3 regions of the Rhodoplanes sp. SY1 genome follow, and region 1 is predicted to be linked to each of the others. Evidence: riboswitches for the same ligand, from Rfam matches in the RefSeq annotation. Region 1 holds a riboswitch; each other region holds the start of a gene.
What was found. A riboswitch is a leader RNA that binds a small molecule or an ion and turns the genes downstream of it on or off. The one in region 1 is predicted to bind cobalamin.
Positions count from the first base shown of each region.

Region 2: it holds a riboswitch for cobalamin, as region 1 does, so the genes downstream of both, ABTU92_RS16855 (TonB-dependent receptor) here and ABTU92_RS21085 (DUF1636 family protein) in region 1, are expected to answer to the same signal.
Region 3: it holds a riboswitch for cobalamin, as region 1 does, so the genes downstream of both, ABTU92_RS17990 (FecCD family ABC transporter permease) here and ABTU92_RS21085 (DUF1636 family protein) in region 1, are expected to answer to the same signal.

Region 1 covers NZ_JBEOMB010000089.1:4,812-11,712, forward strand. Annotated here, with positions in the region: gene ABTU92_RS21060 (energy-coupling factor ABC transporter substrate-binding protein) at 1-245, shown strand, start outside; gene cbiQ (cobalt ECF transporter T component CbiQ) at 229-960, shown strand; gene ABTU92_RS21070 (energy-coupling factor ABC transporter ATP-binding protein) at 957-1,799, shown strand; gene ABTU92_RS21075 (cobyric acid synthase) at 1,999-3,504, opposite strand; gene cobO (cob(I)yrinic acid a,c-diamide adenosyltransferase) at 3,661-4,278, opposite strand; cobalamin riboswitch at 4,403-4,626, shown strand; gene ABTU92_RS21085 (DUF1636 family protein) at 4,730-5,143, shown strand; gene cobW (cobalamin biosynthesis protein CobW) at 5,146-6,186, shown strand; gene cobN (cobaltochelatase subunit CobN) at 6,189-6,901, shown strand, end outside.
Region 2 covers NZ_JBEOMB010000061.1:8,164-15,064, forward strand. Annotated here, with positions in the region: gene ABTU92_RS16845 (NAD kinase) at 77-859, opposite strand; gene cutA (divalent-cation tolerance protein CutA) at 937-1,272, shown strand; cobalamin riboswitch at 1,500-1,707, shown strand; gene ABTU92_RS16855 (TonB-dependent receptor) at 1,894-4,104, shown strand; gene ABTU92_RS16860 (acyl-[ACP]--phospholipid O-acyltransferase) at 4,309-6,901, opposite strand, start outside.
Region 3 covers NZ_JBEOMB010000064.1:111,412-118,312, forward strand. Annotated here, with positions in the region: gene ABTU92_RS17975 (Na+/H+ antiporter subunit G) at 1-120, shown strand, start outside; gene ABTU92_RS17980 (ABC transporter substrate-binding protein) at 121-930, opposite strand; gene ABTU92_RS17985 (ABC transporter ATP-binding protein) at 1,212-1,991, opposite strand; gene ABTU92_RS17990 (FecCD family ABC transporter permease) at 1,988-3,022, opposite strand; cobalamin riboswitch at 3,120-3,328, opposite strand; gene ABTU92_RS17995 (thioesterase family protein) at 3,587-4,096, opposite strand; gene ABTU92_RS18000 (FAD-linked oxidase C-terminal domain-containing protein) at 4,199-5,647, shown strand; gene ABTU92_RS18005 (AsmA family protein) at 6,098-6,901, shown strand, end outside.

The DNA of each region.
Region 1 (6,901 bases):
CGCCCCTGCTCCTGCCGGGCATCGAGGGCGAGTTCAAGGGCACGGACGATCAGGCGGTGAGCGCCATCGCCGAGGCGCGCCCCGGCTACGAGCCGTGGTTCAAGCCGCTGTGGACGCCGCCCAACGGCGAGATCCAGAGCCTGCTGTTCGCCCTGCAGGCGGCGCTCGGCGCCGGCGTGCTGGGCTACGTGATCGGCCGAAGGCACGGCCGATCGTCCGCGTCCGACGATGTCCCCCGTCGATAGGGCGGCCCATCTCAACCGCTGGCGGACGCGTTCGCTCGCCGAGAAGTCCGTCCTGGCCTTCGGCATGATGGCGCTCGCCCTCGCCTTTCCGCCGTTTCCGGTCGCCCCGGTGGCCGCCGTCGTGATGACGGTGGCGACGCTCGTCGGGGCGCGGGTGTCGCCGCGGACCTGGCTCGCCTGCGTGACGGCACCGTTCGGCTTCCTGCTGATCGGATCGCTGTCGCTCGCGCTGCAGGTCGGCACCGCCGGCATCGGCCTCGCCCCGGACGGCCTCATGACCGCAGCCGGAGCGACGGCACGCGCGCTGGCGTGCGTGACGGCGCTCCTGTTCCTCGCCCTGACGACGCCGGCGACCGATCTGGTCGCCGGTGCGCGGCGTCTCGGCCTGCCCGGCGAGATCGCCGAGATCGCCCTCCTGATGTACCGGTTCCTGTTTCTCCTCGGAACGACCGCGCTGGCCATGGACACGGCCCAGGCGGCCCGGCTCGGCCATGCCGGCGCCCGGCGCCGGCTGCGCTCGCTCGGCGGGCTGATCGCCAACCTGCTGCCGCGCTCGCTCGACCGGGCGCGTCGCCTGGAGATCGGCCTCGCGGCGCGCGGCTGGACCGGCGAGATGCGGGTGCTGTCGCGCCGCGCCGCCGTGTCATGGCCGGCGCTGGCGCTCGTCCTCGCGATCGAAGCCGGTGTCGCCGGACTGGGGCTTTGGGCGCGGTGAATCTCCTCGAAGCCCAGGCTCTGACCTACGCCTATCGGGACGGTGGTCCGGCCCTGTCGGACCTCGATCTCGTCGTCCGGCGCGGGCGACGTCTCGCCATTCTCGGCCCCAACGGCGCCGGCAAGACGACGCTGCTCCTGCACCTCAACGGCACGCTCCGGCCGCAGCGCGGCCGGGTGCTGCTCGACGGCGCACCGGCCGGTTACGGCCGCGCCGACCTGACCGCCTGGCGCCGCCGCGTCGGGCTGGTGCTGCAGGACGCCGACGATCAGCTGTTCGCCGCCTCGGTCGAGGAGGACGTCTCGTTCGGGCCGCTCAATCTCGGGCTCGCCGACGACGCGGTGCGCCGACGCGTCGCCGACGCGCTACACGTGATGGGGATCGGCGACCTCGCCGAACGGCCGACCCACATGCTGTCGTTCGGCCAGAAGAAGCGCGTCGCCATCGCCGGCGCCGTCTCCATGCGGCCCGAGGTGCTGCTGCTCGACGAGCCGACCTCGGGCCTCGACCGCGCCGGGCGCGACGGCCTCCTGGCCGCGCTGCAGGCGCTGCACACCGACGGGGCGACGCTGGTGCTCGCGACCCACGACGTCGACCTCGCCTACCGGCTCGCCGACGACGTCGCGCTGTTCGCCGACGGGAAGGTGCTCCGCCAAGGGCCGGCCGAGGAGGTTCTCGCCGACCGCGCCGCCATGGCGGCGGCCGGGCTGGAGTCGCCGTTCCTCCTGTCGCTGGGCCTCGCGGCCCGCGAGGCCGGCATTCTCGGCGCGACCGACCCGCTGCCGAAGACCCGCGAGGCTGTGTTGGCGCTTGTCGCGCGGAGCTGGCGGAAGAGCTGACCGGGGTCGTGAGAGCTGCCTCGGCCGAGGTCTCGTGTCCCGGGCGCGGCGCGCCGCGCCGCGAACCGGGACCCAGGGGCGATCAGCCGAAGCGCCGATCGTGCCGCGCGTCGTGCCGCCCCTGGGCCCCGGCTCTGCGGCGCATCAGGCCTGCGGCCTGCCGCGCCTTGTCCGGGGCACGAGCCCGAGCATCGGTAAATCAGCGCGCGAGCCCGAGCAGGGCCTCGATGTCGACATGCGCCTCGAGATGCGACGCCAGCGCATCGAGGGTCTCGTCGACCATCGCCTCGTAGGCGAGGCCGCCCTGCTCCGCGACGGGCGCGCCGAGGCGAGAGAGCCAGGCGGCGCGCTGGCGATCGTCGGCGAAGAATCCGTGGACGTAGGTTCCGGCGACGCGGCCGTCCGGCGAGACGGCGCCGTCGTCGCGGCCGCCATCCTGCGCGTCGCCCTGCGGATCGTCGAGCCGCACCAGCGGCCGCGCCGTGCCGGAACCCGTCGTGCGGCCCATATGCATCTCGTAGCCGGAGAGCGGCACGCCGTCTTCGACGGTGCGGCCCGTCACCGCGACCAGCGACTTGTCGCCGGTCAACGTCGTGATCACGTCGAGCAGCCCGAGCCCGGCCGCCGTGCCGGGCGGTCCCTCGACGCCGTCCGGATCGGCGATCTCGCGGCCGAGCATCTGATAGCCGCCGCACAGGCCGAGCACCCGGCCGCCGCGACGGACATGCGCGAGAATGTCGACGTCCCAGCCGACCGCGCGCAGCGCCGCGAGATCGCGGATCGTCGTCTTCGCGCCCGGCAGGATCACCAGGTCGGTGTCGGCCGGCAGCGGCGCGCCGTTCCTCAGGAGCACGAGGTCGACGGCGGGCTCGAGCCGCAGCGGGTCGAAGTCGTCGAAATTGGAGATCGACGGCAGCACCGGCACGGCGATGCGCACCTTGCCTGACTTGGCGGAGGACGCAGCCGCGGGCCCGGCCTCGAGCCCATAAATGTCCTCGGCGGGCAGCCGGTGGGCGTCATGAAAATGCGGCACCAAGCCGAGCGGCACCCATCCGGTCTTTTTAGCGATGACCGCCATGCCAGCGGCGAACAGCGACGGGTCGCCCCGCATCTTGTTGACGAGAAAGCCGCGGATCAGCGCCGCATCCTCGGGCTCGACCACGGCCGCGGTGCCGACCAGGCTGGCGATCACGCCGCCGCGGTCGATATCGCCGATCAGCACGACGGGCACGTCGGCGGCGCGGGCGAAGCCCATGTTGGCGATGTCGTTCGCCCGCAGGTTCACCTCGGAGGCGGAGCCCGCGCCTTCGACGAGCACGATGTCGGCCTCGCCGCGCAATCTCGAAAAGCTGTCCAGCACATGCGGCAGCAGCGCGGCCTTTCGCGACTGGTAGTCTTTTGCGCGCGCGGTGCCGAAGACGCGGCCCTGGACGACGATCTGGGCGCCCGTCTCGCTCTGCGGCTTCAAGAGCACCGGGTTCATGTGCACAGACGGCGCGACCCGCGCCGCCCGCGCCTGAAGAGCCTGGGCGCGGCCGATTTCGCCGCCGTCGGCCGTGACGGCCGCGTTGTTCGACATGTTCTGCGGCTTGAACGGCCGCACCCGCAGCCCGCGACGGGTCAGCAGCCGGGCCAGCCCGGCGACGATCAGCGACTTGCCGACGTCCGAGCCGGTGCCCTGGAACATGAGGGTGCGGGCGGTCATGCGCTTTCTACGGGCTGCTCGTGGGAACGGTCATTCCGGGACGGCGCGCAGCGCCGGACCCGGAATCCAGTCCCGAGCGCTCCGGTCGCGGCTGGATTCCGGGCTCGCGCCTTCGGCGCGCCCCGGAATGACGACCGGACAGCCGAGTCGTCACGCTCAATACTCGATGCCGGCCTGGGTCTTCACGCCGGCCTTGAAGTGGTGCTTGACCATCGTCATGTCGGTGACGAGGTCGGCAGCCTCGACCAGGGCCGGCTTGGCGTTGCGGCCCGTGACGGCGACGTGGAGATCGCCCCGGCGCGCCGCGAGCGTCGCCACCACCTCCTCGACCGGCAGGTAGTCGTAGCGCAGCGCGATGTTGAGCTCGTCGAGAATGACCAGGCCGAACGCCGGGTCGTCCATCAGCGCCTTGGCGGTCTCCCAGGCGGCCCGGCAGGCCGCCATGTCGCGCGCCTTGTCCTGGGTCTCCCAGGTGAAGCCCTCGCCGGCCGTGTGCCAGACGACACGGTCGCCGAACACCTCCAGGGCCGTCTTCTCGCCGGTCGGCCGGCTCTTGATGAACTGGACGACGCCGACCCGCCCGCCGTGGCCGAGCAACCGCAGCGCCAGCCCGAAGGCGGCCGTCGACTTGCCTTTTCCAGTGCCGGTGTGAACGAGCAGCAACCCCTTCTCGACCGTCTTGGAGGCGATCTCGGCGTCCTGAAGGGCCTTGCGCTTCTCCATCTTGGCACGATGGCGCGCGGCCTCGTCGGTCTCGGTCTCTGGAGCGGTCATGGGCGTCCTCGTCGGGGGATGGCGACAGGACCACAGGGCGCCGGCTCGGGCAACCGCCGGATTGACAGGGCGGCACTTCCGCCGCACAGATCCTCGCGCCGACGGTGTCCCGCCCGCCGGGAGGTTTTCGTATGTCGCGAAACGCCTTGCGGGTCGGACAAGAGGGAATATCGGAGGCGGCGAGCCGGGACACCCGCGAGGCGGGAGGCCGGCTCGGCGCCGTGCCGGAGCTGCCCCCGCAACTGTGAGCGGCGAGCCTGCACCGAAGCCACTGGGGGCGTTCCCCGGGAAGGCGGTGCCGGCGGTGACCCGCGAGCCAGGAGACCTGCCGTCGCCTGCCACTGACGCCGTTCCGGGCGGGGTGTTCCGGAGCGAATGTCGGCCGAACGGAGTGCAGGTCCGCTCGCCGCACGTCTCGGGGGATTCGTCTCCCGTCGTCGATGAGCGATTCATGACCCCCGTGGAGCCTTCGGCCCCTTCACCAATCCCGCCTGGCCCGGTGAACCTCTACGTCTGCGTCACCTGCCGGCTCTCTGCCGACGAGGAGGTGCGCTCGGGCCGCCTCCTCCACGACACCCTGGTCGCGGCCCAGCAGCGCCACGCCGCCCAGGACGTGACGATCGTGCCGACCGAGTGCCTGTCGAACTGCAACCGGGCCTGCTCGGTCGCCGTCGCGGGTCCCGGCCGCTGGAGCTACGTCTATGGCGGCCTCGCGCCGGAGCAGGCCGACGAGATTCTCTCTGGCGCCGCCCGCTACGCTGCGACCACCGACGGGCTGGTGCCCTGGCGCGAGCGCCCGGAAATACTCCGCAAGGGCGTGGTCGCCCGCATCCCGCCGCTGCCCGCCGCCACGCAGGAGCCTTGAAAATGTCGCTCGAAAAAATCCCCGTCACCATCGTCACGGGCTTCCTGGGGGCCGGCAAGACCAGCCTGGTGCGCCACCTGATGGAGAACCCGGGCGGCCGCCGGCTCGCCGTGCTGGTCAACGAGTTCGGCGATGTCGGCATCGACGGCGACATTCTGAAAGGTTGCGCCGACCCGAGCTGCCCCGAGGACGCGATCGTCGAGCTGACCAATGGCTGCCTGTGCTGCACCGTGGCGGACGAGTTCGTGCCGACCATCCAGGCCCTGCTCGCCCGCCCGCAGCCGCCCGAGCACATCCTGATCGAGACCTCCGGCCTCGCGCTGCCGAAGCCGCTCCTCAAGGCGTTCGAGTGGCCCGATCTGCGCACCCGCATCACGGTCGATGGCGTGATCGCGGTCGCCGACGCCGAGGCGGTGGCGGACGGGCGGTTCGCCCCCGACCTCGCCGCCGTCGCGGCACAGCGCGCCGGCGACGAGACGATCGACCACGACACGCCGCTCGGCGAGGTGTTCGAGGATCAGGTCGCCTGCGCCGACATCGTCATCCTCAACAAGATCGATCTCGTCGACGGGCAGGCACTGGCCGCGGCGCGCGACACCGTGCAGGCCGAGATGCCGCGAAAGATTCCGGTGATCGAGACACAGGAGGGCCGCGTCGACCCGCGCGTCGTGCTCGGGCTCGGCGCCGCCGCGGAGGACGATCTCGCCGCCCGCCCGAGCCATCACGAGGAGCACGGCGAGCACGACCACGACGACTTCGAGACCATCGTGGTGACGCTGCCGGACCACGCCGCCATCCCCGAGGTGGTGGCCAAGGTCGAGGCCATCGCCCGCGATCACGGCGTGCTGCGCGCCAAGGGCTACGTCGCGGTGCGCGGCAAGCCGATGCGGCTGCTGGTGCAGGGCGTCGGCACCCGGGTGCGGGCGCAGTTCGACCGGCCATGGGCCGCCGACGAGCCGCGCGTCTCGCGCCTCGTCGTCATCGGCCAGAAGGGCTTCGACCACGCCGCCGTCACGACGGCCCTGCAGCGCGAGCCGGCCTGACCATGCACATCCTGTTCCGCGAGACGCACGGCCTCGAGGAGGCGGCAGCGGCCGAGGATCTCGGTCACGCGCCCGCCGATCTCGTCGTCCTGTCGTTCGCGGACAGCGACCTCGGCGCCTTCGCGGCCGGCTGGCGGGCCGGTCGCGACGATCTGCCGAGCCTGCGTCTCGCCAATCTGGCGCGGCTGCAGCATCCCCTCTCGGTCGATCTCTACATCGAGAAGACGCTGTCGCACGCCAAGGGCATCCTGATCAGGCTCTTGGGCGGGCTCGACTACTGGCGCTACGGCATCGAGGAGCTGCGGGCCGTGGCGGCGCGGAACAACATCGCGCTGGCCATCGTTCCGGGCGACGGCCGCGCCGACCCGCGGCTCGACGAGGCCTCCAACGTGCCGGTCTCGACGCTGCGCCGCCTGCAGGCGCTGTGCGACACCGGCGGGGCGCGCGCCGCGCAAGGCGCGCTCGCCCAGCTCGCGCTCGCGTCGGGCCTGTGGGCCGTGCCGATCCTCGGCGTGCGCGCCCTGCCCCGCCACGGTTTCTTCCCCGGCGATCTCTCGGCGTGTCCGGTCGACGCGCCGAACGAGGGCGACGCGCCGCGCGCGCTCGTCGTGTTCTATCGCGCCATCCTGGCGGCGGCCGACACGGCGCCCGTCGAGGCGCTGACTGCAGCGTTGAAGGCGCGCGGCTTGACGCCGGTCGGCGTCTTCGTCGGCAG
Region 2 (6,901 bases), on a different contig from region 1:
GCCCCGCAGTCCGTGCATGCCACTGGATTCCGGGTTCGCGCCTTGGGCGCGCCCCGGAATGACGGAGCTCGTCGCCTCAATGGCTGAACTGCTCGCGCAGGATGCGCTCGTCGAGATTGTGGCCGGGGTCGAACAGCATCAGCATCTCGATCGCGTGGTCCATGCGGATCTCGACGTGCTTGACCGAGCGCACCTCGTCGTGATCGGCGACGGCGGCGACCGGCCGCTTGTCGGCCTCCAGCACCTCGATCGTCACCACGGCGCTGTCGGGCAGGAGCGCGCCGCGCCAGCGCCGCGGCCGGAACGCGCTGATCGGGGTCAGTGCGAGCAGCGGCGAGCCGATCGGGATGATCGGTCCGCCGGTCGAAAGATTGTAGGCCGTCGAGCCGGCCGGCGTCGCCACCATGATGCCGTCGGCCGTGAGCTCGCGCAGCCGCATCTTGCCGTCCACCATCACGTCGAGCCGCGCCGCCTGGTAGGTCTGGCGGAACAGCGACACCTCGTTGATGGCGCGGTGCTCGTGGCCGCCTCCGTCGACGTCGAGGGCGCGCATCAGCAGCGGGTGGATCACGGTCGCCTCGGCGTCGTGCAGGCGCTCCTTCAGCCCGTGCTCGTGATACTCGTTCATCAGGAAGCCGACGGTGCCGCGATGCATGCCGTAGATCGGCTTGCCGGTGCTCATGAAGACGTGCAGGGTCTTGAGCATCAGGCCGTCGCCGCCGAGCGCGACGATGACGTCGGCCTCGTGCGGATCGACATTGCCGTAGCGCTGGGTCAACCGGGCGAGGGCCGCCGTCGCCTCGGGGGTCTGGCTCGCCACGAAGGCGATCCGCTCGATCTCGGCAGGCAGATGGGTCATGCGCGGCTCGTGCGGCGGATCGTTCGGTGGTTCGTGCGATACCGGCGCCGCACCGCCGCCGACGCGAAGGAGTGGCGATGGAACGGGTGGTGTTCGTCTATACGACCTTTCCGGGGCTTGTCGAGGCGGAGGAGACCGGACGCGCGCTGGTCGAGGCGCGGCTCGCCGCCTGCGTCAACATCCTGCCCGGCATGGTCTCGCTCTATCGCTGGGAGGGCGCGATCGAGCGCGGCGAGGAGGTCGTGATGCTGATCAAGACCCGGGCGTCGCGCGCCGAGGCGGTGCGGGCCGCCGTCAAGGCGCGCCATTCCTACACGACGCCGGCCATCCTGGTGCTGCCGATCGAGAGCGTCGACCAGGCCTATCTCGGCTGGCTCCTGGCGGAGACCAAGGCGGACGACGCCGAGGACTGAAGACCCGTGTTCCAGGATGCTCCGGACGCCGTCATTCCGGGGCGCACCGAAGGTGCGAACCCGGAATCCAGCGGGCGAATCCGAAGGACTTGGTTGGATTCCGGGTTCGTGCGCCTCACGGCACACGCCCCGGAATGACTCTTCCGGGTGTGGGCTTCGCGCAACACTTCTCCGGCTAATGCACTCGGGTCGGGGCCTGCACGATTGACGCGCGGGGCGCGGGCGACCGAAGGTGCGGGTGTGCTGGTTCCCGGCGGGCGACCGCCGGGAGGAAAGAGGGAACACGGAACGCGCCCCGCGAGGGTCGTGAAGCCGTGGCTGGACCCGCAACTGTGAGCGGCGAGCCGCATCCACCGTGGCCACTGGGAAACCGGGAAGGCCGGATGCAGCGACGACCCGCGAGCCAGGAGACCTGCCCGCACAGTCACCCAACCGGTGGGCGGGAAGCCCCATACGGAGCGGTCTTTCGCAGCGGTGACACCGTGACCGGCGCGGGGACCGCTATGCTCGTTCGTCTCGTGAAGCGTTTGGACACCGATCGGCCGGGACGGCCGGACGGGCGTCTTTCGCGTCGGCTCATGCAACGCGAACCGCATGACCCTTTCGCGAAGGACGACAGGAATGACCCACGACCATTCGAACCGCGCTAGGGCGGCCCGCGCCGCCGGCCTCGCCGTTCTGCTCGGCAGCACGGCGTTGCTCGGCAGCGCATTGCTGCTCGCCGGTGACGTGCAGGCCCAGCAGGCGCCGGCGACGACCGACACCGCGCTGCCCGACCTCTACGTCACCGCGACGCGCCTCGGCGGCGGCGCCGGCGGCGCGCTCGGAATCACGGGTGCGTCCACGACCGTGATCACGGCCGAGGAGATCGAGCGCTCGCCCGAGCAGACCATCCCGGGCATCCTGGCCCGCGAGCCCGGTGTCCAGGTCTCGAACCTCTACGGCGGCGTCAACGGGGCGCGCGCCACCGTCGACATCCGCGGCTTCGGCGCCACCGGCGCCCAGAACACGCTGATCCTGATCGACGGACGCCGCGTCGATCTGCCCGATCTGCAGACCTTCGACTGGGGCTCGGTGCCGATCAACGCGGTCGAGCGCATCGAGGTGACGCGCGGCAACTCCGGCGGCGTGCTGTACGGCGACGGCGCCGTCGGCGGCGTCATCAACATCGTCACCAAGAAGGCGACCGGACGGCCGAACGGCGCCCGCGCCGAGGTCGCCTACGGCTCGTTCAACCAGGTCGAGGGCAGGGGCACGGCCTTCGCGTCGAGCGGGCCGCACGCGCTGGCGCTCTATGCCAATGCGGTGCGCTCCGACGGCTATCGCGACAACGGCCAGTATCATCAGACCAACGCCGGCGGCGACTATCGCTACACCCGCGACTGGGGCAGCTTCTATCTGAACACGACGCTGAGCGACCAGGTGCTCGGGCTTCCGGCCGGCCGCCGCGTCGACCCGACGCTCGGCCTGAATCAGCTCGCGACCGACCGCCGCGGCACCAACACGCCGTGGGACTTCGCCAACCAGCAGCAGGCGACGGCGACCACCGGCGTGACCTACGACCTGACGCCGGGCGCCGAGCTGATCGTCGACGGCGGCGTGCGGGTCCGCAAGCAGCAGGCGGCCTATTTCCCGTCCTGCCTCGACACCTTCACGGGCGTCTACAACTCGGCCTGCCGGCAGCAGATCGGCTCCGCCTACGACACGTCCTATTTCGAGTCCTCGCTCGTCACCTCGTCGGTGACGCCGCGCCTCAAGGTCGACACGACGGCGTTCGGCCTGCCGCTGAAGTCGCTGAGCGGCGTCGACGTCTATCACACCGACTATTCGTCGCCGCGCGCCCTGACGGAGGGTGCGGCGCCGCTGCACCAGTACGATCTCGACCAGACCTCGCTCGCCGCCTACACGATGAACACGGTGACGCTGTTCTCCACGACCGACGTCTCGGTCGGCGGGCGCGTGCAGCGGACCTCGCTGTCGGCGCGCGATGCCGTGAACGCGGCGGCACCGGGCTATCTCTACTTCGGCTTTCCGACCGTCGTGCAGGCGAACCCGCTCGACGACACCCAGACCAACCGCGCCTGGCACATCGGCATCGAGCACCGCTTCAACCAGCAGCTCACGCTGTTCGGCCGTACCGCGCAGAGCTTCCGGGTGCCGAATGTCGACGAGCGCATCGGCAGCGCGCCCTACGGCATGCCGAGCAATTTCGCGCTGAAGACCCAGACCTCGCGCGACTGGGAGGCGGGCGTGAAGGTGACGGCCGGCCCGATGTTCCTGCAATGGAGCATCTACGACATGGTTCTGGAGAACGAGATCTTCTACTCGCCGTTCACCACCACCAACGTGAATCTCGATCCGACCCGGCGCTACGGCTCCGAGGCGCTGGCGACCATGCGGGTCTCCGACACGGTGCGGCTGAAGGGCAGCTATGCCTATACGCGCGCCGTGTTCCGGGAGGGCGTCTATGCCGGCAACGACGTGCCGCTCGTCGCGCGCAACACGGCGGGCGTCGGCGTCGTCTGGAACATCCTCGACAGCCGCCTGGTGTTCACCGGCGACGTGCGCTTCGTCGGCTCGCGCCGCATGGACAACGACAGCCGCAATCTCCAGCCGATGACGCCGACCTACACGATCCTCGACGCCAAGATCGCCGGTGAGTGGGACCGCTACTTCTGGTCGTTCGCCGTGCAGAACCTCTTGAACGAGGACTATTTCGACTACGCGGTCGCCAGCCCCTATCCGGACGGCTTCGGCAGCAAGTACGGCGTCTACAACGCCTATCCGCAGCCCGGCCGCACCTTCGTCCTGCGCGTCGGGGCGAATTTTTGAAAGATCGTCGTCGTTCTTTGGGCAGACGACAGATTCACCTCTCCCCAGCGGGGAGAGGTAGGATCTCGCGCGACAGGCGCGAGATCCGGGTGAGGGGGTGCCGAGGCATCCAACTGGCGCCGTAAACCCTCACCCCGGTCGTCCGCTTCGCGGACGCCCGACCCTCTCCCTCAGGGAGAGGGTCTCGGAGGCGCCGGCGTGGCGCTACGCCGCGCCTTCCAGCTTGGCGCGCTCGCGCACCATCTGGACGACGGTGAGGTTGTCGACCTTGCCGGAGCCGAGCAGCGGCATCTTCTCGACATGGACGAACTCGGCCGGGATCAGCATCTCGGAGGCGCCGCGCGACTTCGCGAAGGCGATGAAGTCGGAACGGGTGGCGCCCTTCTGGGTCGTCACCATGATCAGCTTCTCGCCCTTGCGGGCGTCCGGGATGGTGGCGACGGCGTGCAGCGCGTCCGGCCACAGGTCGAACGCGATCGTCTCCACGGCGGCGAGCGAGATCATCTCGCCGCCCACCTTGGCGAAGCGCTTGGCCCGGCCCTTGATCGCCACATAGCCCTCGGCGTCGATGGTCACGATGTCGCCGGTGTCGTGCCAGCCCTCGTGCGGCGGTTCGATCACGCCGGGCTTGTCGACCTTCAGGTAGCCGACCATCACGTTCGGTCCGCGGATGTAGAGCCGGCCGCCCTCGTCGACGCCCTCGACCTTGTCGAGCCGCGCCTCGATGCCGGGGAAGAGCCGGCCGACCGTGCCGAACTTGTTGAACATCGGCGTGTTGAGCGCGATCACGGGCGCCGCCTCGGTGACGCCGTAGCCCTCCAGGATGCGCACCCCGAACTTCTCCATGTAGGTCTTGCGCGTCGCCTCCTTCACGGCCTCTGCGCCGGCGAAGATGTAGCGCAGCGAGCGGAAGTCGTAGGGGTTCGCGGTGCGGGCGTAACCGTTGAGGAACGTGTCGGTGCCGAACATGATGGTCGCGTTGGTCGCGTAGACCAGCTCGGGCACCAGCCGGTAGTGCAGGGGCGAGGGATAGAGATAGACGTGCACGCCGTTGACCAGCGGCAGGATGAAGCCCGCGGTCAGGCCGAAGGCGTGGAACACCGGCAGCACGTTGAACAGCTTGTCGGAGTAGCCGAAGTCGACGATCGCCTTGGCCTGGGCGGCGTTCGACAGGATGTTCCGGTGCGACAGCACGACGCCCTTCGGCACGCCCTCCGAGCCCGACGTGAACAGCACGGCGGCGGGGTCCGACGGCTGCCGCGCCACCAGCGGCGTCCTGAACTCGCGCAGGCCTTTCAGCTTGTCGAGCGTCGTCACGGTCGGGCGCACGTCCTCGAGGTAGACGATGCGGTAGTCGGGCGCGAGCGCCGCGATCACGTGGTCGAGCCGGCCCTTCTCGATGAAGGCGCGCGAGGTGACGACCGTGGTGAGGCCGGCGGCCTTGCAGGCGGCCCGGATGTTGGTCGGCCCGGCCGAGAAGTTGAGGATCGCCGGCACGCGGCCGGCCCACATCAGGCCGAGCAGCGTCACGGCGGCGCCGTTGGCGTTCGGCAAGAGCACGCCGAGATACTCGCCGGGCCCGGCATGGACCGAGAGCTTGCGGCCGAGCACCGCGGCGCCGACCAGCATGCGCTTGTAGGTGAGGGCGCCCGACACCGGGTCCTCGATGGCGATGCGGCTCATGCCGTGGAACTCGCCGGCATGCACCATCGCCTCGAACACGGTGCAGTCCATCTCGGTGGTGCGGAAGATCAGATCCGACATCACGCGATAGAGCGCGGCGCCCGCGGCGACGCGGCGCTTTTTTCCGCGCAACTCTTCGGGAACCGAGATGCGCACCGGCGGCAGGATCGTCATGGTGATCTTGGGGAACCAGCGGCGGCGGACCTGATGGTCCTTCAGGCGCGAGAACGGCGTCTGCTCCAGCCCCTTGATGCGCACCGGCACCACCATGGCGCCGGACTTGTCGGCGATCAGGCCGGCGCCGTCGTAGATCTTCATCAGGCTTCCGGTGACCGTGATGCGGCCCTCGGGGAAGATGATCAGGCTGTCGCCGCCCTGCACGGCATGGATGAGCTGGCGGGTGCCCCACGGATTGGTCGGGTCGATCGGCATGGCGCGGGTGAAGCGCAGGAACGGCTTCACCCACCAGCGCTCGGCGATGTGGCAGTCGATCGCGAACACCGGATCCTTGGGCAGCACCGACAGCGCGAAGGGCGCGTCCAGGAAGCTCACGTGATTGAGCGCGATGATGGCGTTCGGCCCGGCCTTCTCGATGTTCTCGAGCCCGTGCACCTCGGCGCGGAAGAACGCGCGCGCCACCGTCGAGAGAAAATCGCGCACCGGGTTGGTCGGCAGCGTCTTGAAGATCGCGTATCCGACGACCAGGTTGGCGACGCCGAGCAGCATGAACAGCGTCGCCGGCGCGAGGCCGGCGAGCTGGAGGAGCGCGACGCCGAGGCCGGCCGCCACCATGAAGGCGGCGTTGAGAACGTTGTTGGCGGCGATCACCCGGGCGCGGTGGTCGGCGCCGGCCCAGGCCTGCATGGCCGCGAAGGCCGGCACGATGAACAGGCCGCCGGCGACCGCCATGCCGAACAGGTCGAAGCCGACATGGATGCCGCGCACCGAGCCGAGCACCTCGGAAATGCCGCGGCCCTGCAGCGGACTCGCGACGCCCGACATCCACCAGCCGAGATCGATGCACAGGATGCCGAGCAGCGCGGCGCCGAGAACGGTCGGCAAGAGCACGATGCGGCCGGCGGCGAGCCAGGCGGCGAGCGCCGAGCCGGCCGCG
Region 3 (6,901 bases), on a different contig from region 1:
CACATGATCGCCAAGGCGCACATGCTTCGCGACAAAGCCACGCAGGAGGCGCTGCCGCCGGCGGCCGACTCGGGCTGGGCGACGCTGACGCCACCCTCCGTCGACGCCCGCGAGAGCTGATCAGGGCGCGACGCGCGAGTCGTGGCCGGGCGCGTCACGCGCCAGCGCCTCGGCGAGACGATCGAGCCCCGCCGCCAGCATCGGGCCGCCGCAGATCGTCAGCATCTCGGGGATGACGATGCGCTTCTCCGGCGGATAGAGGCGCTGCAGCGCCGGATGCAGCAGAAAGGCCTGGCCCTGGTCCTCGGCCGTCGTCAGGTCCGAGGCGACCAGCACGAGGTCGGGCTTGGTCGCGACGATCTGCTCGAGCGTCGCGAATCCGCCCGTGGCGATGCCCATCTCGGATGCCGCATTGATCAGCCCTGCCTCCGCCAGGAGCGAGCTCGTGAGACTGTCGGCGCCGGGAATCCAGCCGCGGCGCGACACCGCGAGCACGCGCAGCCCCTTGCGGGTCGCGACCGCGCGCAGCCGCACCACCGCCGCGTCGATCGCCGCGATCCGGGCCTCCGCACGCTCCGGATGCCCGACGAGCGCGCCCATCCGGGCGATCTGCCGCTTCGCCTCGTCGATCGAGCGGACGATGTCGAAGTCGGCGACCCTCAGGCCGCGCCGCGCCAAGAGCTCGCGGGTCGCCCGCCGCTCGAAGCGGCCGGCGACGACGAGATCGGGCTTGAGCATCATCGCATCCTCGGCGCCGCCCGACATCATCGGGAACCGCGCCGCCTCGGCGGCCGCCCAGGACAGTGTCGGATCACGCGCATAGGGGCTCAGGCCCGCGATCTGATCAGGATCGGCCAGGCTGAGCAGCAGCTGATCGGTGCACAGATTGAGGGAGACGATTTTTTTCGGCGGCTCGGCGGCGGCCGGCACGAGGGCGACGAGGAGGAGCGAGGCTGCGAGACCCGCTCCGGACCATGAACGACGGAGGCTGTGGAGACGCTGCAGGCCCCCCACCCCCGACCCCTCCCCGCCATGTGCTGGCGCACATGGGAGGAGGGGAGCCGAGGCGCCCAGCCCGATGACCGTCGAGATCGATCGACTCCCCTCCCCCCATTCGCCCTTGCGAATGGCGGGGAGGGCTTTGGCGCGCGGAGCGCGCCGGGGGTGGGGGGAAAGCCACGCAGTCATGCGCCGATGTCCGAGCAGCAGCATCACACCGCCGACCATGGCACCACGACCGGCTGGTCGGCGGCGCCGCCGCGCCAGGCCGTGATGCGGAAGACGTCGGCGAGCGGGCCTTCGCCGAGCGCCGCCTCGGGCGCGCCGTCGATCACCAGGCGGCCAGCGGCGAGCACTAGCACGCGGTCGGCGAAGCGGGCCGCGAGGCCGAGATCGTGCGTCACGACGAGGACGAGCGCGCCGGCGCGCGCGGTGCGCTGCAGAAGGCCGAGCACCTCGAGCTGATAATAGGGATCGAGCGAGGCGACCGGCTCGTCGGCCAGCACCACGGGCGCCTCGACGGCCAGCATGCGGGCGAGCGCGACGCGGCTCTTCTCGCCGCCGGACAATGCGGTGACGGGACGGTCGGCGAGCGCGTCGAGATCGGCGATCCGCATGGCGCGGGCCACCGCCTCGGCGTCGCCGCGCGACAGTCGCGCCGGATCGACGGCGCCGTGCGGATAACGACCGAGCGCGACCACGTCGCGCACCGGCAGCGGCCAGTGCACCACGTGCCCCTGCGGCAGGTACGCGAACCTTTTCGCTCTCTCACGTGGCGCCAGCGACGCCACGGCCTCGCCGCCGACCGTCAGCTCCCCGCGCGAGGCCACGAGGCCGGCGAGCCCGCGCAACAGCGTCGTCTTGCCGGCACCGTTGGGGCCGACCAGGGCGACGAGCTGTCCGCGCGGCAACGCCACCGACAGGGTCGTGATCACGTCGCGTCCGCCGACCGCGACCGTCAGTTCCTCGGCGACCAGATAGGGCGCGGTCACGACACGCCTCCGCCGAGCGAGCGCCGCTCGCGCACGATCAGCCACAGGAAGAACGGCACGCCGATCAGCGCGGTGAGCACGCCGACCCGCACGCTGGTGGTGGCCGGCAGCAGCCGCACCGCGATGTCGGCGGCGGTGAGCAGCGCGGCGCCCAGCAGCGCGCTGGGCACCAGCAGGCGGGCCGGATCGGGGCCGACCAGCGGGCGGGCGAGATGCGGCCCGACGAGGCCGATGAAGCCGATCGTGCCCGACACCGCGACCGAGCCGCCGACCCCGAGCGCCACGCCGAGAATCACGAGAAGCCGCGTGCGGGCGACGTCGACACCGAGGCTCGCGGCCGTCTCCTCGCCGAGGCTCAGCACCCGGAAGGCGTGGCGCTGCGACAGCAGGAGCGCGCCGCCGGCGAGCACGAAGGGCAGCGCCAGTGCCACGTGGCGCATGCTGCGGTCCTCCAGCGAGCCGAGCAGCCAGAACGAGATCTCCAACGCCGCGAACGGATTTTTCGCCAGATTCATGGTCAGCGCCGTGCCGGCCCCGGCCAGCGCGGAGAGCGCGAGCCCGGCGAGGATCAGCAGCAGCAGGCTCGCATTGCGGCCGGCGACGGCCAGCAGCACGAACACCGAGACGAAGGCGGCCGCGATGGCGGCGAGCGGCAGCGCGAAGGAGAGCACGTCGGCGAGCCCGGTGGCGATCACCAGCACGGCCCCGAAGGCCGCCGCCTGGGGCGCACCGAACAGCTCCGGCGCGGCGAGCGGGTTGCGCAGCAACCCCTGCAGGGCGGCGCCGGCGAGGCCCAGCACGGCGCCGACCGCGACGCCGAGGATCGCCCGCGGCAGCCGGATCTCCTGGACGATGATGCGGCTCTCCTCGCTGCCGCCGCCGAACAGCGCGGTCGCGACCTCGGTGGGCGACAGCCGCACCGAGCCGAGACCGAGCGACAGCAGCACCAGCACGGCGACCAGCGCCGACAGCGTGAGGATCACCAATGCCCGACGGCGGGATGCGTCGCGGGCGGTGTTTTCACGTACCATGTCGCGCGAGCGGTCCCGCTGCGCGAGCGGGTCGGCGACGGCGGAGCGGGCCGCGGCGGACAGCTTCAAGGGGAATCCTCCGTCGACCCACCGTCGACCGAACGTGCCTGTCGCCGGCCGGTCTCCTGGCTCGCGGATCAGGTCTCGTCCGCCTTCCCGGCCGCAGCGGCCAGTGGCGTTCGGACGAGGAGCTCCGCTCACAGTTGCGGGGGCAGCCGCGGTTTCGAACGTGTCCGGATCGGAGGACGTCCTTACCGTGTTCCCGTTTCACCTCCGGGTGGAGGCACCGACGACATCGGCGTTAAACCACGGCGGGTTGCCCGGCACAAGAACGGCTCGATGCAGGCTGGCGGCACCGGGAGGGTTCCCTCTCCCCGCGCGCAGGGAGAGGTTGGCTCGCCGCGCAGCGGCGAGACGGGTGAGGGGGCGCTTCCGCAAAGCAGAGACTCGCGGCGACGCCCCCTCACCCGACATCCGCGCTGGGCGCGCGAATGTCGACCTCTCCCCGCACGCGGGGAGAGGTAACGACGCGGCGAACGTCGGACGGCGAGTAGTCCTCTGCGCCTACACCCGCGCCGGCATGGCGACGCGGCGGCCGGCCGCCTCGGGGCGGGGCAGCATGGCGTGCGAGGCCTTCATCTCGGCGAGGCGGGCGGCGATCAGGGGCGGGGCCGGGGCGGCGCGGGCCGCGTCCATGTCGACGTGCAGGGCCATCACCTCCAGGGTGGCGGCCATCCAGCCTTCGTCGGCGTGGAAAAGCTGCTCGAAATAGTGCAGCCGCTTGGCGTCGTGGTCGAGGAGCTGGAAGGTTGCGCGCACCGCGTCGGAGGCCTTCAGCTCCCGCAGGTAGCGCACGTGGGTCTCGGCCGTGTAATACGAATGGCGCTGCCGGTCGACATAGTCGGTGCCGGCGCCGATCAGCGCCAGGACCTCGTCGGCGGCGCGATCGAACAGCACGTTGTAATAGGCCATGTTGAGGTGGCCGTTGTAGTCGATCCAGTCCGGCTCGACCCGCATGACGGACGAGACGAACGGAGCGAAGAACACCGGCTTCAGGTCGGCATGGTCGAGCATGATGTTCATAAATCCAGTATGGCAGCGAATCATGACGAAGTCGCGAGCCCGTGTCCGCTTTGCGACGCTGCACCGCACACCCGAAAAGGCGTTTGACCGTCCATGACTTCGCTTGCCCACCCGGCCGCGGCGCCGGCTTCGGTCCGGCCGTCGCGTTCCGCCGTCGAGTCCGTGATCGCCACGCTGGCGCAGGAATTCGGCCCGAGCCTCCTCACCACGGCGGCGGCCACCCGCGAGCAGCACGGCAACATGGCGAGCTGGCTGCCCAGCGAGGCGCCCGATGCCGTCGTGTTTCCGCAATGCACGGCCGATGTTCAAAAGATCGTGCGCATCTGCGCGGCCGCCGGCGTTCCGATCGTCCCGTTCGGCACCGGCACGTCGCTGGAAGGCCAGGTCAACGCGCCGTTCGGCGGCATCTGCGTCGACACCCGCGACATGAACAAGGTGCTGGCCGTCCATGCCGAGGATCTCGACGTGGTGGTCGAGCCCGGCGTCACCCGCAAGCAGCTCAACGAGTATCTGCGCGACCAGGGCCTCTTCTTCCCGCTCGATCCCGGCGCCGACGCGGCGCTCGGCGGCATGGCGGCGACCCGCTGCTCGGGCACCAACGCGGTGCGCTACGGCACCATGAAGGACGTCACCCTCGCCCTGAAGGTGGTGCTGGCCAACGGGGAGCTGATGACCACCGGCACGCGGGCCAAGAAGTCGGCCGCCGGCTACGACCTCACCCGGCTGTTCGTCGGCTCGGAGGGAACGCTCGGCATCATCACCGAGCTGACCCTGAAGCTGCACGGCATCCCGGAGGCGATCGCCGGCGGCATCTGCCCGTTCCCGACCGTCGAGGCGGCCTGCAACACAGTGATCACGACGATCCAGACCGGCATCCCGGTCGCCCGCATCGAGCTGCTCGATCAGCTCCAGGTGAAGGCCGTCAACGCCTACTCGAAGCTCGACCTGCCGGAGGTCCCGCTGCTGCTGGTCGAGTTCCACGGCAGCGAGGCCGGCGTCGCCGAGCAGGCGGCGCAGTTCGGCGACATCGCGCAGGAGCACGGCGGCGGGCCGTTCGACTGGGCGACCCGGCCCGAGGACCGCACCCGGCTGTGGCAGGCCCGGCACGACGCCTATTGGGCGGCCGGCGCGCTTCGTCGCGGCACCAAGTCGGTGGCGAGCGACGTCTGCGTGCCGATCTCGCGCCTCGCCGAATGCGTGGTGGCGACCCAGGAGGACATCGCCGCGTCGAACCTCGTCGCGCCGATCGTCGGCCATGTCGGCGACGGCAACTTCCATCTCGGCCTCTTGGTCGACATGGACGACGCCGACGAGGTCAAGCGCGCCAAGGCGCTGCTGGAGCGGCTGGTCGAGCGCGCGCTCGCCATGGACGGCACCTGCACGGGCGAGCACGGCGTCGGGCAGGGCAAGATGAAATACCTGAAGGCCGAGCTCGGCGCCCCGGCGCTGGCCGCCATGGCGGCGATCAAGCACGCGCTCGACCCGGCCGGATTGATGAATCCGGGCAAGATCGTGCCGGCGGACCTCGTGTCGCAGACGTGAGATCGCGGACGACGGCGCATCGTCTTGGTCGAGGCCGCCGTCCCGACTCGCAGCCTCGTGCCCCGGACAAGGCGCATCTGGCCACAGGCCCGAGGCGCCGCAGAGCCGGGGTCCAGGGGCCGCACAACCGGCGGCTCGGAAGGCGCCGGGGCGGATTCCTTGCCTGATCGCCCTGGGTCCCGGTTCGCGGCGCTTGGCGCCGCGCCCGGGACACGCGGCCGCGCTTCCCCACCAATGTGCCGCAACGCTTGCCGGTAAAGTGCCGTGGCGACATATAATCGCCGCTGATTCCCGCGAGAGTTCGAGTTCGGGGGCTCCTCGACTCCGGGACGCGCGACGGCGCTTTTCGCTGCAGCGGTATGCAGCGACGGCGGTCGCGATGTCCGGACGGCGGCGACGCTGTCGCGCCGTGAGCGGGACGTCCCCGGGCAGCGGTCCGGAGCGCTTTCGGTGCAGACCACCCTTCTCGGCCTGGCAGTGGCGATGATCCTGGCGCTGGTGACGGCGCTGGTCGGGCCGCATTTCGTCGACTGGGACGGGTTTCGCGACAGCATCGAGGCGGAGGCGACCCGCGCGGTGGGCACGCCGGTCGCCATCACCGGGCCGATCGACGTCCGCCTGCTGCCGACCCCCTCGCTCGACCTGAAGAGCGTCGCGCTCGCCACCGGCGGGGTGCGGATGAGCGCCCGCGGCATGCGGGTGGAGCTGGCGCTGGGCGCGCTGATGCGCGGCGAGTGGAAGGTCTCCGAGCTGACCCTCGACTCGCCGCAGCTCGATCTGTCGCTCGACGCCGGCGGCCGCGCGCGCGGCGGCGCGCTGCCCTCCGGCTTCGATCCCGATGTCCTGTCGGTCGAGCGTCTCGTCGTCGAGAACGGCCGCGCCGTGCTGGCCGATCCGGCGACCGGCGGCACCGTCACGCTCGACACCGTCTCGTTCAAGGGCGACCTGCGCTCGCTCGCCGGGCCGCTGCGCGGCGAGGGCGCCTTCGTCACCGGCGGCCGCGTCTACGGGGTGCGGGTCGGCGCCGGCCGGGCGGGCGCCGACGGCGGCGTGCGGTTGCGCCTCAATGTCGATCCGCTCGACCAGCCCTTCGCGGTCGAGACCGACGGCACGCTGTGGCTCGCCGGAAGCCCGCGCTACGAGGGCAACCTCGCGCTGTCGCGGCCCGCCGGCGCGCCGCTCGGCGTCGCCGCGAGCCGCCCCCGCGAGCCGTGGCGCGTCGCCGGCAAGGTCGAAGCGACGCCGTCGCGCGTG